Regions from separate parts of the Bordetella pertussis 18323 genome, predicted to be linked through region 2. Evidence: riboswitches for the same ligand, from Rfam matches in the RefSeq annotation. Region 2 holds a riboswitch; the other holds the start of a gene.
The links. A riboswitch is a leader RNA that binds a small molecule or an ion and turns the genes downstream of it on or off. The one in region 2 is predicted to bind glycine.

Region 1: linked by a shared signal. The riboswitch ahead of gcvT (glycine cleavage system aminomethyltransferase GcvT) and the one ahead of BN118_RS11245 (D-amino acid dehydrogenase) in region 2 are both predicted to bind glycine.

The regions. Positions count from the first base shown of each region.
Region 1 covers NC_018518.1:3,694,177-3,700,313, reverse strand. Annotated here, with positions in the region: gene gcvH (glycine cleavage system protein GcvH) at 52-426, opposite strand; gene gcvT (glycine cleavage system aminomethyltransferase GcvT) at 508-1,608, opposite strand; glycine riboswitch at 1,689-1,808, opposite strand; glycine riboswitch at 1,830-1,922, opposite strand; gene BN118_RS17515 (ZIP family metal transporter) at 2,003-2,896, opposite strand; gene BN118_RS17510 (superoxide dismutase) at 2,893-3,528, opposite strand; gene BN118_RS17505 (IS481-like element IS481 family transposase) at 3,631-4,581, opposite strand; gene BN118_RS17500 (aromatic-ring-hydroxylating dioxygenase subunit beta) at 4,599-4,982, shown strand; gene BN118_RS17495 (TRAP transporter substrate-binding protein) at 5,003-6,137, shown strand, end outside.
Region 2 covers NC_018518.1:2,373,757-2,379,893, reverse strand. Annotated here, with positions in the region: gene BN118_RS11260 (acetyl-CoA C-acyltransferase) at 1-717, shown strand, start outside; gene BN118_RS11255 (iron-containing alcohol dehydrogenase) at 714-1,868, shown strand; gene BN118_RS11250 (acyl-CoA thioesterase) at 1,865-2,332, shown strand; gene BN118_RS11245 (D-amino acid dehydrogenase) at 2,363-3,574, opposite strand; glycine riboswitch at 3,734-3,822, opposite strand; gene BN118_RS11240 (FAD-dependent monooxygenase) at 3,918-5,123, opposite strand; gene BN118_RS11235 (Bug family tripartite tricarboxylate transporter substrate binding protein) at 5,163-6,137, opposite strand, start outside.

The sequences.
Region 1 (6,137 bases), 1.3 Mb from region 2:
CGAAATAACGGGGAGGCGGGGCCGGCCCGCGGGCCGGCCCGTTGCGGCCTGTCAGCCGGCGACGGCCTGGTAGCCGGCCGCGTCAAGCAGCTTGTCCAGGTCGGCCGCGTTGGCCGGCTTGATCTTGAAGATCCAGGCGGTATAGGCCGATTCGTTGATCAGGCTGGGGTTGGCTTCGAGTTCGTCGTTGAACGCGACGATCTCGCCGTCGACCGGCGCATAAATGTCCGAGGCGGCCTTGACCGACTCGACCACGCCGGCGGTTTCGCCGGCCTTCAGCGTGGCGCCGACCTTGACGTCGCCGACGAAGACCAGATCGCCCAGCTGCTCCTGGGCGTTGTCGGTGATGCCGACGACGAACACATCGCCTTCGGCTTGGACCCATTCGTGGGACTCGGTGTACTTGCGATCGGTGGGCAGGCTCATGGGAGCTCCTCTGGCAATTCAGTGGGAATGGAGAAAGTTTGCGCGCCTCCGGCGGCCAACGGCCGCGCGGAAGCCTCGAGTTTACGAGTGTTCGACGGCTTTGCCGTGACGCACGAACGGCAATTTGCATACCAGGGCGGGCACCCACTTGCCGCGGATTTCCACCTCGACGGCGTCGCCGGGCTGCACGCCCACCGGCATGCGGGCAAAGCCCACCGACACGCCCAGGGTGGGCGACATGGTGCCGCTGGTGAGCTCGCCCATGCCCTGCGCGCAGCGCACCGGCATGTGGGCGCGCATCACGCCGCGCTCCTGCAGCTTCAGGCCGACGAAGGCGCGCGGCACGGCGAACTGCTCGATGGCATCGCGCCCCACGAAGCGGCGCGCCTCGTCCTTGAGCGCAACGGTCCAGCTCAGGCCGGCCTGGTCGGGATGGACGAGTTCGTCCATGTCCTGGCCGTAGAGATTCATGCCCGCCTCCAGGCGCAGCGTGTCGCGCGCGCCCAGGCCGCAGGGCCGCACGCCCTGCGCCAGCAGGTCGCGCCACAGCTGGACCACCGCGTCGGCGGGCAGCACGATTTCGAACCCGTCCTCGCCGGTATAGCCGGTACGCGCCACCAGCGTGCCGGCCTCGACGGCCGCGGCCGAGAACGGCGCCAGCGGCTCGGACGCCGCCTGCCACGCGGGACGGGCCGCCCACACCTTGGCGCGGGCGTTGGGGCCCTGCACCGCCACCATGGCCAGGTCGCGGCGCGGCGCGATCACGACATCGAAGCCGTCGGCGGCGGCCACGCGCTGCATCCAGGCGATGTCCTTGTCGGCCGTGCCGGCGTTGACCACCACGCGCCATTGGTCGGGCGCGAAGTAGTAGATGATGAGGTCGTCGATGATGCCGCCCTGCGGGTTCAGCATGCAGCTGTACAGGGCCTTACCCGGCGTGGCCAGGCGGGCCACGTCGTTGGCCACCAGGCGGCGCAGGAAGGCGGTGGCGTCGGCGCCGCCGACATCGACGTTGAGCATGTGCGAGACGTCGAACATGCCGGCGTCCTGGCGCACCGCGTGGTGCTCTTCCAGTTGCGAGCCATAGGCCAGCGGCATGTTCCAGCCGCCGAAGTCGACCATACAGGCGCCGGCGGCAAGATGTTCTTCGGCCAAGGGGGTGCGTTTGAGCGGTGCGGACATGCGAGGGCTCCAGCGGCAGCATTGCCAGGATTACGGAATGCCGGCCCCGATGCGGAAAGCGTCCGGGAACCGGTCGAATTTTCCGCCCCTCTGTCCTTTTGCCTGAGAGTTGCCCCGCGCGAGCGGGTTTGCACCTTCGGCGCCTGGGCTGCTTGCGCACCGCGAAGGTGGCCGCGCCAGGTCTCTCCAGAGTGCTGTTTCGAGCGCGCCAGGCGCTACTCGATGCAGTCGCGGTATGGGTTACCTGAGCGATTCCGGGCGAATTGCGCCTTCGGCGGCAGCCGCAATCGGCCGCTCTCTCCCGCGACATGCGTGACAGCGCGCAAAGCATACATCGAAAGCGCCATGCCGCAAAGCGTCCGGATGGGCGCCGATCCGCCCCTGTTTCGGCGCCTCAGCCCAGCGCGGTATCGAGCAGCATCATCAGCACGAACCCCAGCATCAGGCCGGCGGTGGCCGGCACCTCATGCCCCTTGCGGTGCGACTCGGGGATGATCTCGTGGCTGATGACGAACAGCATGGCGCCGGCCGCGAAACCCAGCCCCCACGGCAGCATCGCCGCCGACCAGCCCACCACCGCCGCGCCCACGATGGCGCCCAGCGGCTCGACCAGGCCGGACAGCATGCCCAGCGCCACCGAGAACGCACGGCTGTAGCCGGCGGCCAGCAAGGCCAGCGCCACCACCAGCCCTTCGGGCACGTCCTGGATGGCGATGCCGGTTGCCAGCGCCGCGCCGCGCAGGCTGTCGCTGCCCGCGTAGCCCACGCCGATGGCCAGGCCTTCGGGCACGTTGTGCAGCATGATGGCGAAGACGAACAGCCAGGTGCGGCGCAGGGTGCGCGAGGCGCGCCCTTCCTTGCCCTTGATGAAGTGCTCGTGCGGCAGCAGCCTGTCGCTGGCCAGCAGGACCGCGCCGCCCAGCAGGATGGCCGCCCCCACCAGGATGCCCGCCCCCCAGGGGCCGTAGCCCTGCGCGCCGGCCGCGGCGATGCCCGGCACCACCAGCGAGAAGGCGCTGGCCGCCAGCATGACGCCGGCGCCGAAGCCGAACATGCAGTCCTGCACGCGCTGCGACAGGGTCTGGGAGAAGAGCACCGGCACCGCGCCCAGGGCGGTGGCGCCGGCGGCCACCATGCCGCCGGCCATGGCCAGGGCGACGTGCGGCCAGCGCCGGTCGAGGAACTCCCACAGCTGGTAGCAGGCCAGGCAGGCCACCAGCACCGCCAGGGTCATGGCGCTGACGCTGGTGAGCGCCGGACGGACGCGGTGGCGGCTGTGGGTATTCATGCGGCCTCCCGGCCGAGCTCGGCCAGGGCGATCTCGTAGCGGCGCGCCACTTCGGCCCAGTCCACCACCCGGTAGAAGGCCTCGATGTATTCGGGGCGGCGGTTCTGGTACTGGAGGTAATACGCGTGCTCCCAGACATCCAGGCCGAGTATCGGGGTGTTGCCCTCCATGAGCGGCGAATCCTGGTTGGCGCTGCTGTCGACCCGCAGGCGGCCGGCAGGCGTGACGGTCAGCCAGGCCCAGCCGCTGCCGAATCGGCCCAGCGCGGCCTGCGTGAAGGCCGCCTGGAAGGCGTCGTGCCCGCCCAGCTGGGCCTGGATGTCGGCCGCCAGCCGTCCATCCGGGCGGCCGCCGCCCGACGGCGACATGACGGTCCACAACAGGCTGTGGTTGGCATGGCCGCCGCCGTGGTTGCGCACCGCGCCGTGGATGCCCGGCGGCAGCGCCGGGATGCGGCGCAACAGTTGCTCGACCGGCTCCTCGCTGTCCAGGCCGGCGCCTTCGAGCGCGGCGTTCAGGCCGTTGACGTAGGTCTGGTGATGGCGCGTATGGTGTATTTCCATCGTGCGTGCATCGATATGCGGCTCGAGCGCATCGTAGGCATACGAAAGGGCAGGCAGGACGTATGGCATGCGGTCTCCGGCATTTGCATTTGGTAAAGACAAATGATAGTCATTTCCATTTACCAAAACAATAGGCGCGCGGCCCTGCCCGCATGCGCCGTGCCCGCCAGGCTAGATGTGAACTGTCAATAGGTTGTATTCGTCCAGGTTGAGTCTGGAGATGGGTACAGCGCGCCCGATGCCTTGGTGGGGTCGATGCCAGTTGTAGTGGTGTAGCCAGGATTTCATGGCATCGGCTCGGTGTTGGGAGTTCTGGTAGGTGTGAGCGTAAGCCCACTCACGCAAGGCCGACTGGATGAAGCGTTCGGCCTTGCCATTGGTCTGTGGGCGGTAAGGTCGGGTAAAGCGGTGCTTGATGCCCAGCTCATGGCACAGCGCGGCGAAGGCGCGGCTGCGAAAGGCCGAGCCATTGTCGGTGAGCAAGCGCTGGATGGTCACGCCCAGGCGCTGGTAGTAGGCCACTGCGTCCTTGAGGAACTGGACGGCGCTGGGGAAGCGCTCGTCGGGGTGGATGTCGGTGAAGGCCACGCGGGCGTGGTCATCGATGGCCACGAAGACGAAGTCCCAGCCGGCCCCCTCAACGGTATCGCGTCGGTTGCCCGCGACCCGGTGGCCAGGGCGCTGGATACGTCCCAGCTTCTTGATGTCGATGTGCAGCAGATCGCCGGGGGCCTGATGCTCGTAGCGCACCACCGGCTCGGCCGGCTCCAGGTCGGCCAGGTGCGACAGACCGGCGCGGGCCAGGACGCGGCTGACGGTGCTGGCTGACACGCCCAGCGCCTGGGCGATGCGCGCTTGGGTCAGCCGCTTGCGGCGCAGCTCCACGATAGCCAGCGCCTTGGCCGGCGCAATCGCTCGGGGCGAGACCGTCGGGCGCGAGGACGCATCGGCCAAGCCCGCCTGGCCCTGAGCCAGGAAGCGGCCCAGCCATTTGCGCACAGTCGGCGCGGTGACCCCATAGGCGCGGGCCGCTTCAGGCACACAAACTTGATGGGCGATCAATTGCTGGACCATTTCGAGTCGACGTAGGAAGGTCAATCGGGCATGCTTATGGGTGTTCATCCGGCCGGGCTCCTTGAGTGAACTGGGGGGTCGGCGATTTCCAGTTTCTCAAATCCGGTTCGGATGAACCATGCATACAACCTATTGAATCTTCACAGCTAGATCATGATTACAAGGAAATACGTAATCTGATGCTGCTGATTTATCAGCATGTTCGGATGAAGGGAGATTTCACCAGAAATATCAGCATGGTGCGCATTAGAGCTGCTGAGGAGAACTGCTATGAGGTCCGCTCGCAGATCATGGTCATGCACACCGACCAGTGCGGAACCACCAAGTTGTTTGCAGTAGGTAGTTATACAGACAAAGTCACACGTAAACAGGATCAACTGCGGCTGCTGGAGCGCAAGGTGTATTTGAATACCCGTGATCTTGGCTCAGGCATTCATGTGCCTATCTAATAAATTAACGGAGACGAGGTATGACACACAGCAATCACAACAGTATGCGCCGTAGCACGCTGCGCAAGTTGACTGGTCTTGGCATGGGCACCATTCTGACGGCTGGAGCCGGTGCCGCCGCGGTCCTCGCACCGTTTAATTCTTTTGCCAAATCGGAAGCAAAGGCGGCTTACCGATTCAGATTCGGCACTATTTATACTCCGTCAGCGGCAGAGTATACAGCTCCTGGTATTTACGACTTCGTGGAGCGCGTCCAGCGAAAATCGGATGGCGAGATTGCAATTCAGCTGATTGATAAAGCCCAGGCGTGCTCTGAAGATCAGTGTGCTCAGCGAGTAATGAGTGGCATTCTGCACATGGGTTCCTCGACCTTTCAGAATACCGGCGCAACCATGCCGTATTCCGTCGCGTTGGACTGGCCATTTCTTTGGAAAAGCCGAGTCGCCTATCATAATTTTTTGTTGAGTAAAGAATCGAATCGCCTGTATCGCGACGTGCTGCGAAACAAATACGGCGTGGTGCCTCTGTATGCAAGCGGAAGTATGCGCAACATTATGATGGGCAAAAAATATTCCGAGGCAGCGGATATCACATCGCCCGATGCACTCAACGGCGCCAAGATCCGAATTACGAATAGCGAGATGATCAGCAATTTCGCCAAGAGTATGGGGATGGCACCCATCCCATTAGCCTGGGGAGAACTGCTGGAGGGTTTGAAGTCTGGGTTGGTGGACGCGACAGAAACCTACCCAAGCGCTGCCGCGGGGTTCGGTATGTACTCGGTCTTGTCTCAGGATATTGACGTTCAGTTTTGTCCAGGCTATTCGATGATTTTCATGGCAGCCAAGACTTTTGACAAACTGCCTGAGCGCTTGCAAGAGCTGATCTACGAATCTGCATACGAGAGCATGGTCGAAGCATACCAAACTTCGATTATTGCCGAGTCTACGCTAGTAGGTATTGGCCCCAACCCATCTCCTGATTCCGCGTATCAACGAGGCAAAATCCGCCAGATAAAACTGAGCCACGAGCAGCACGCAGCGTTCAAGGAGAGCGGCTCGGTTGAAAACAACTCACAGTTGTATGCAAATCTGAGAAAGCAACTTGATGACATTGCAGGAATCGATGTCTACGGTGCCCTGAGCGAGTATGCCA
Region 2 (6,137 bases):
ATCGCCCGGCGCTACGGCATTTCGCGCCAGCGCCAGGACGAGTACGCGGCGCGCAGCCAGCAGCGCGCCGCGCAGGCGCGCGCGGCCGGCCGCATGTGCGACGAAATCGCGCCCATGCGTGTGAGCCACCTGGCGGCCGACCCGCACGGCGCGCCGCCCGTTGAAACCGAAATGCTGGTGGCCGAGGACGAAGGCGTGCGCCCCGGGACGACTTCCGAAAAACTGGCCGAGCTCAAGAGCGTGCGCGAGGGCGGCTGCATTACGGCGGGCAATGCCAGCCAGCTTTCGGACGGCGCCTCGGCCTGCGTGCTGATGCGCGCGGCTGCCGCGCGGGCGCGTGGCCTGCGGCCCCTGGGCTGCTTCCGCGGCTTTGCGGTGGCGGGCTGCCGTCCCGATGAAATGGGCATCGGCCCGGTGCAGGCCGTGCCCCGCCTGCTGGCGCGCGCCGGCCTGGCGATCGGCGACATCGGCCTGTGGGAGTTGAACGAGGCGTTCGCCGTGCAGGTAATCTATTGCCGTGACCGCCTGGGCCTGCCCGATGAACGCCTGAACGTGAACGGCGGCGCCATCGCGCTGGGCCATCCCTATGGCATGTCCGGCGCGCGGCTGGTGGGGCATGCGCTGCTGGAAGGGCGCGCCCGGGGCGTGCGTTATGTGGTGGTGACCATGTGCGTGGGCGGCGGCATGGGCGCCGCGGGACTATTCGAGGTGCTATGAACGGATTCGAGTTTCGGACACATGCCCGCACGCTGGCGGGCGAGGGGGCCTCGCAACGGTTGGGCGAGGCGGTCGCGGCGCAATGGGGGCCGTGCCGCATCCTGGTCGTCACGGACGAGCAGCTGGTGCGGCTGGGCCTGGTCGCGGCCCTGGCGCAAAGCCTGCGCGACGCCGGCCACACGGTCCAGGTCTACGACGGCGTGCTGGCCGATCCGCCCGAAGCGGTGGTGAGCCAGGCGATCGCGCGGGGCCGGGAAACGGACGTGCAATGCGTGATCGGCTTCGGCGGCGGCTCGTCGATGGATATCGCGAAACTGGTGGCGGCGTTCGCCGGCTCCGCGGCCGACTTTCGCGACAGCTACGGCATCGACCGCGTCGCCACGGCGCGCCTGCCGCTGGTGCAGGTGCCGACCACGGCCGGCACCGGCTCGGAAGCCACGCCCATCGCCATCGTGACCCGCGAGGACGCCTCCAAGGCGGGCATTGTCTCCCCCGTCCTGTACTGCGACATCGCCGTACTGGATGCCGCGTTGACCCGGGGCCTGCCGCCGGCCGTGACCGCCGCCACCGGCATCGACGCCATCGTGCACGCCGTCGAGGCCTATACCAGCCGGCTGCGCAAGAACCCGATCTCCGATGGCCTGGCGCGCGAGGCGTTGCGCCTGCTGTGCCGTTCCATCGGCCCCGCATGCCGCGACGGCGCCGACATGGCGGCCCGCCATGACATGTTGCTGGGCGCGATGCTGGCGGGGCAGGCGTTCGCCAATGCGCCGGTGGCGGCCGTGCATGCGCTGGCCTATCCGCTGGGCGGCGTTTTCCACGTGCCGCACGGCCTGTCCAATGCATTGATGTTCGGCGCGGTGCTGCGTTTCAACCTGCCGCAGGCCGGCGCCGCCTATGCCCAGCTTGCGCAGATCGCCTGTCCGCAGGTCGACGGCCCGCAGCAGGCGCGCGCCGAAGGATTCGTGCAGGAAATGGCCAGCCTGGGGCCGCGTCTGGGGCTGCCGCGGCGCCTGGCCGAAGTCGGGGTGGCCGAACGCGATCTGCCCATGCTCGCGCAACAGGCCATGCAGCAACAGCGTTTGCTGGTCAACAACCCCAGGGAGCTCGGCTACGACGACGCCTTGCGCCTTTACCGGGAGGCGCTGTGAACGATAGCGCGGGCCAGGCCCCGCGTCCGCAACGGTGGCAGCGGGCCGGCTTCGGCCATTTCGAGGCCATGCCGGTACGCTGGATGGATTGCGACATGTATGGGCATGTCAACAACGTCGTGTATTACGCCTACTTCGATACGGCGGTGAATCGCTACCTGGCGTCGGCCGGTCAGCTCGACCCGCAGGCGGGCGCCGTGATCGGCCTGGTCGTGGAAACGCACTGCAATTTCCACGCGCCGGCCGAGTTCCCGGAAACATTGCAGATCGGCCTGCGCGTGGCCCACGTGGGGCGCAGCAGCGTGCGCTACGAGCTGGGCGTGTTCCGCCCCGGCGACGAACTGTGCACGGCCCAGGGCCACTTCGTGCATGTCTACGTCGACCGCGCCAGCCGCCGCCCCGTGGCGCTGCCAGCCGGCCTGCGGGCCTGCCTGGGCCGGCTGGCGGCGGCCGGGCGCGCTTGAGGCGCGCGCCGCTGGCCGCCTGCCTGCCGTCTACGTGCCGGCGCCGGCCGTCACCGCTTCGGCAACCAGCTGGGCGGTCGCGGCCGACAGCGTCCATCCGAGGTGGCCATGGCCGGTGTTGTAGAACACGCCCGGCCGCTTGCCGGGCCCGACGCGCGGCAGCATGCTGGGCAGCATGGGCCGCAGGCCCGCCCAGGGCACGACGCGGCTGGTCGAGACCTGCGGAAAATACCGGCGCACCCATGCGACCAGCGGTTCGACGCGGTCGGCGCGGATATCGCGATTGAAGCCGTTGAATTCGGCGGTGCCGGCCACCCGGAACCGGCCGGCGCCGAGCCGGCTGGTCACGATCTTGGCGCGGTCGTCCAGCAGGCTGGTCCAGGGCGCGCCGGCCTGGCTGGCCTCGTCGTCCAGGCTCACCGTGATCGAATATCCCTTGACCGGATAGATGTTGACGCGGTCGCCCACCATGCTGGCGAAGCGGCGGCTGCCCACGCCCGCGCAGATCACCACCTTGTCGTAGCGTTCGACGTCTTCGGCGGTCGTGATGGCGATGGCGCCGCCGCGATGGTCGATGCCGCTGACTGGCGTTTCGTAGCGGAACAGCGCGCCGTGCCGCGCGGCGGCCCGGGCCAGGCCAGTGGTGAACTTGTGGATGTCGCCGGTGGAGTCCGACTCGGTAAAGAAGCCGCCGTAGAAGTCGCCCTGCAGGGCCGGTTCGATGGCGCGCATTTCCTCGGGCGATACGGGCCGCCGCTCCAGCCCGCCGGCGCGCAGCAGGGCGTTGACCCGCAAGGCGCTGTCGTACTCCCGCCTGCTGGCATAGAAGTGCAGGATGCCGCGCCGCTCATGATCGAAATCGATCCGTTCGCGGGCCGCGATGTCGAACAGATGCTGGCGCGCGGCGATGGCCAGCCGCACGGTTTCTATGGTGTTGGCTTCGTAGCGGGGGATCTGGCGCAGGAACTCTCCCAGCCACGAGTACTTGTGCCAGCTGGGCCGGGGATTGAGCAGCAGCGGGGCGTCGCGCCGCAGCATCCAGCGCAGGCCCTTGAAGAGCGTGGAGCGGCTGTTCCAGACCTCGGCGTTGCTGGCCGAGAGCTGCCCGCCGTTGGCGAACGAGGTTTCCATCGCGCTATAGCGGTGGCGGTCGAACACCGTGACCTGGTGATCGCGCAAGGCGAGCGCATAGGCGGTGGTGACGCCGGTGATGCCGGCGCCGATGACGGCGATTCGAGACATGGTCGTGGTCCCAGAGGAGGTTGGCGTCTGCCGGCCATCGGAATGGCCCGGCCGCAACCCCATCTGTCCATTTACCTGAGAGCTTCACCCGTGCGCCGCTGCAAACGCGCCAGGGATCCCCTTCGGTGGGCGCCGTACCGCGCGCCACTCTCCAGATGTTCCAGCAGGTCGGTCCTTTTGCCTGAGAGTTTCCGGGGTGGTTGCTCCGTCGGCGCCGTCCGCTGGACGGTCTCTCCCGAACTGCACGTTGGTGGAACCGGCACAAGTTACAGCGATTGCGCCGGCAGGACAAGACGCGGGCGCGCATCCAAGGGGAAACCCTGGCCACGCGCGGGCGGCGCCCTCAGACCGGTTCGGCGTCCACGTCGTACGTGAAGAGCCACTCGTATCTTTCGCGTACCCGGGCCTCGCTCCATTGCTGTTCGACATAGGCGGCCGCGCCGGCCGCGTGCGCCAGCTCCGGGTTGTGGAAGCGCTTGGCGTTCTCGGCCGAGCCGCGCACCACGCGCGCCGTGCGCTCGACGCGCAGATCCTGGTAGCGGACCAGCGCCTGCCGCGCATCGGCGCGCATGCCGTCGAGGCAGCGCGCCAGCACGTAGCCGTCCTCGATGGCCATGGCCGCGCCCGAGGCCAGCATCGGCAGGGTCGGGTGGCAGGCGTCGCCCAGCAGGGTGATGCGCCCGCTGGTCCAGCGCGCCAGGGGCTCGCGCAGCATCATCGCCCACTTGAAGGGCGTATCCAGCGCATGGATCAGCGTCTGCACGTCCTCGTGCCAGCCGGCGAAATCCCGCGCGCATTCCGCGATCGTGCCCTGCTGTGTCCAGGACTCGACCTGCCAGTCGTCGCGCTCCAGGATGCCGACGAAGTTCACCAGTTCGCCGCGGCGCAGCGGGTAGTGGATGACATGGGCGCCGGGGCCGACCCAGTTGACGGCATACGGCTCGCGCAAATGCGGCGGCAGCTTGTGCGCCGGGATGACGCCGCGCCAGGCCAGCGCGCCGGAGAAGCGCGCCTGGTCCTGGCCATGCAGGGCGGCGCGCACGCGCGAGTGCACGCCATCGGCGCCCACCAGGATATCGGCCTGGCGCGTGCTGCCGTCGGCCAGCGTGACGCTGGCCGCGGCATCGTCCTTCGCGACGCTCTCGACCCGGGCGCCCAGTTCGATGGCCTGCGGATCGCGCGCCAGCACGGCTTCGGCCAGCACGCGGTGCAGGTCGGCGCGGTAGATGGTCAGGTACGGGTAGCCATAGCGCTCGACGGACTGCGCGCCCAGGTCGAACAGCGGCCAGGTCTGGCCGGTGTTCCACAGGCGGATGCGCTTGCCGGACGCCGGGCTGGCCACCTGTTCCAGGGCCGCGCCCAGGCCCAGCTGGTACAGCACGCGGTTGGCGTTGGCGCTGAGCTGGATGCCCGCGCCCAGTTCGCGCAGCTGCGCGGCCTGTTCCAGCACGCGGACCTGGAAACCGCGCGCCTGCAGGGCCAGCGCGGCGGTCAGGCCGCCCAGGCCGGCGCCGGCGATCAGGATCCGGGGGGAGGAGGTGTCGGGCATCGTGGGTTGTCCTTCTGTGTCGCGTATGCGTAGGCGCGGTTACTGGGGCTTGACGCCCGCGCTGCGGACCACGCCGGTCCATTTGTCGAGGTCGGCGCGGATCGCCTGGGCGAACTCCTGCGGGGTGTCGCCGACCGGCTCCAGGCCCAGCGCGCTGAGCTGCTTGATGACCTCGGGATCCTTGGCGGCGGCGGCCAGCGCGTCGGTCAGGGCCTGCACCGCCGGCGCGGGGGTGCCGGCCGGCGCCAGCAGGCCGAACCAGGAGTAGGCCTCGAAGGGCTTGCCGATCGTCTCCGCGACGGTGGGCACCTCGGGCAGGCCGCTGTAGCGCTGGCTGCCGGTGACGGCGTAGGCGCGCAGCTTGCCGGCGCGGATCTGCGGCGTCAGCAGCGTGACCGTATCGAAGAACAGATCGACCTGGCCGCCCATGACGTCGGTCAGGGCCGGCGCGCCGCCGCGGTAGGGCACGTGCAGCATGCGGGCGCCGGCCTCGCTCTTGAACATCTCGGCGGTCAGGTGGCCGATGGAGCCGGTGCCGGCCGAGGCCACGCTCAGGTCATGGTTCTTGGCGTAGTCGCGCAGCTGGCCGATGTCCTTGGGGCCCAGGTCGGGGCGGCTGACCAGGATCAGCGGGCCGCGCACGGCCATGCCGATGGGCGTGAAGGACTTGATCGGGTCGTACTGCAGGTTGGTGTAGAGGGCCGGCGCGACCACGATGCTGCTGGTGCCGCCCCACAGCAGGGTGTAGCCGTCGGGCTTGGCGCGGGTGACCACGGTGGTGCCGACGCTGCCGCCGGCGCCGGCGCGGTTCTCGACGATGACGGGCTGGCCCAGCTTGTCGGCCATGACGGCGCCGAACAGGCGCGCGCTGGTGTCGGTCGGGCCGCCGGGCGGGAAGGGCACGACCAGGGGCACGGGCTTGGCGGGGAACGTCTCGGCGGCCGCCGGCGCGGCCGGGCCCAGGGCCAGGCTGGCGGTGGCGGCCAGCGCCAGCACGGCGCGCAGCGTCATGGT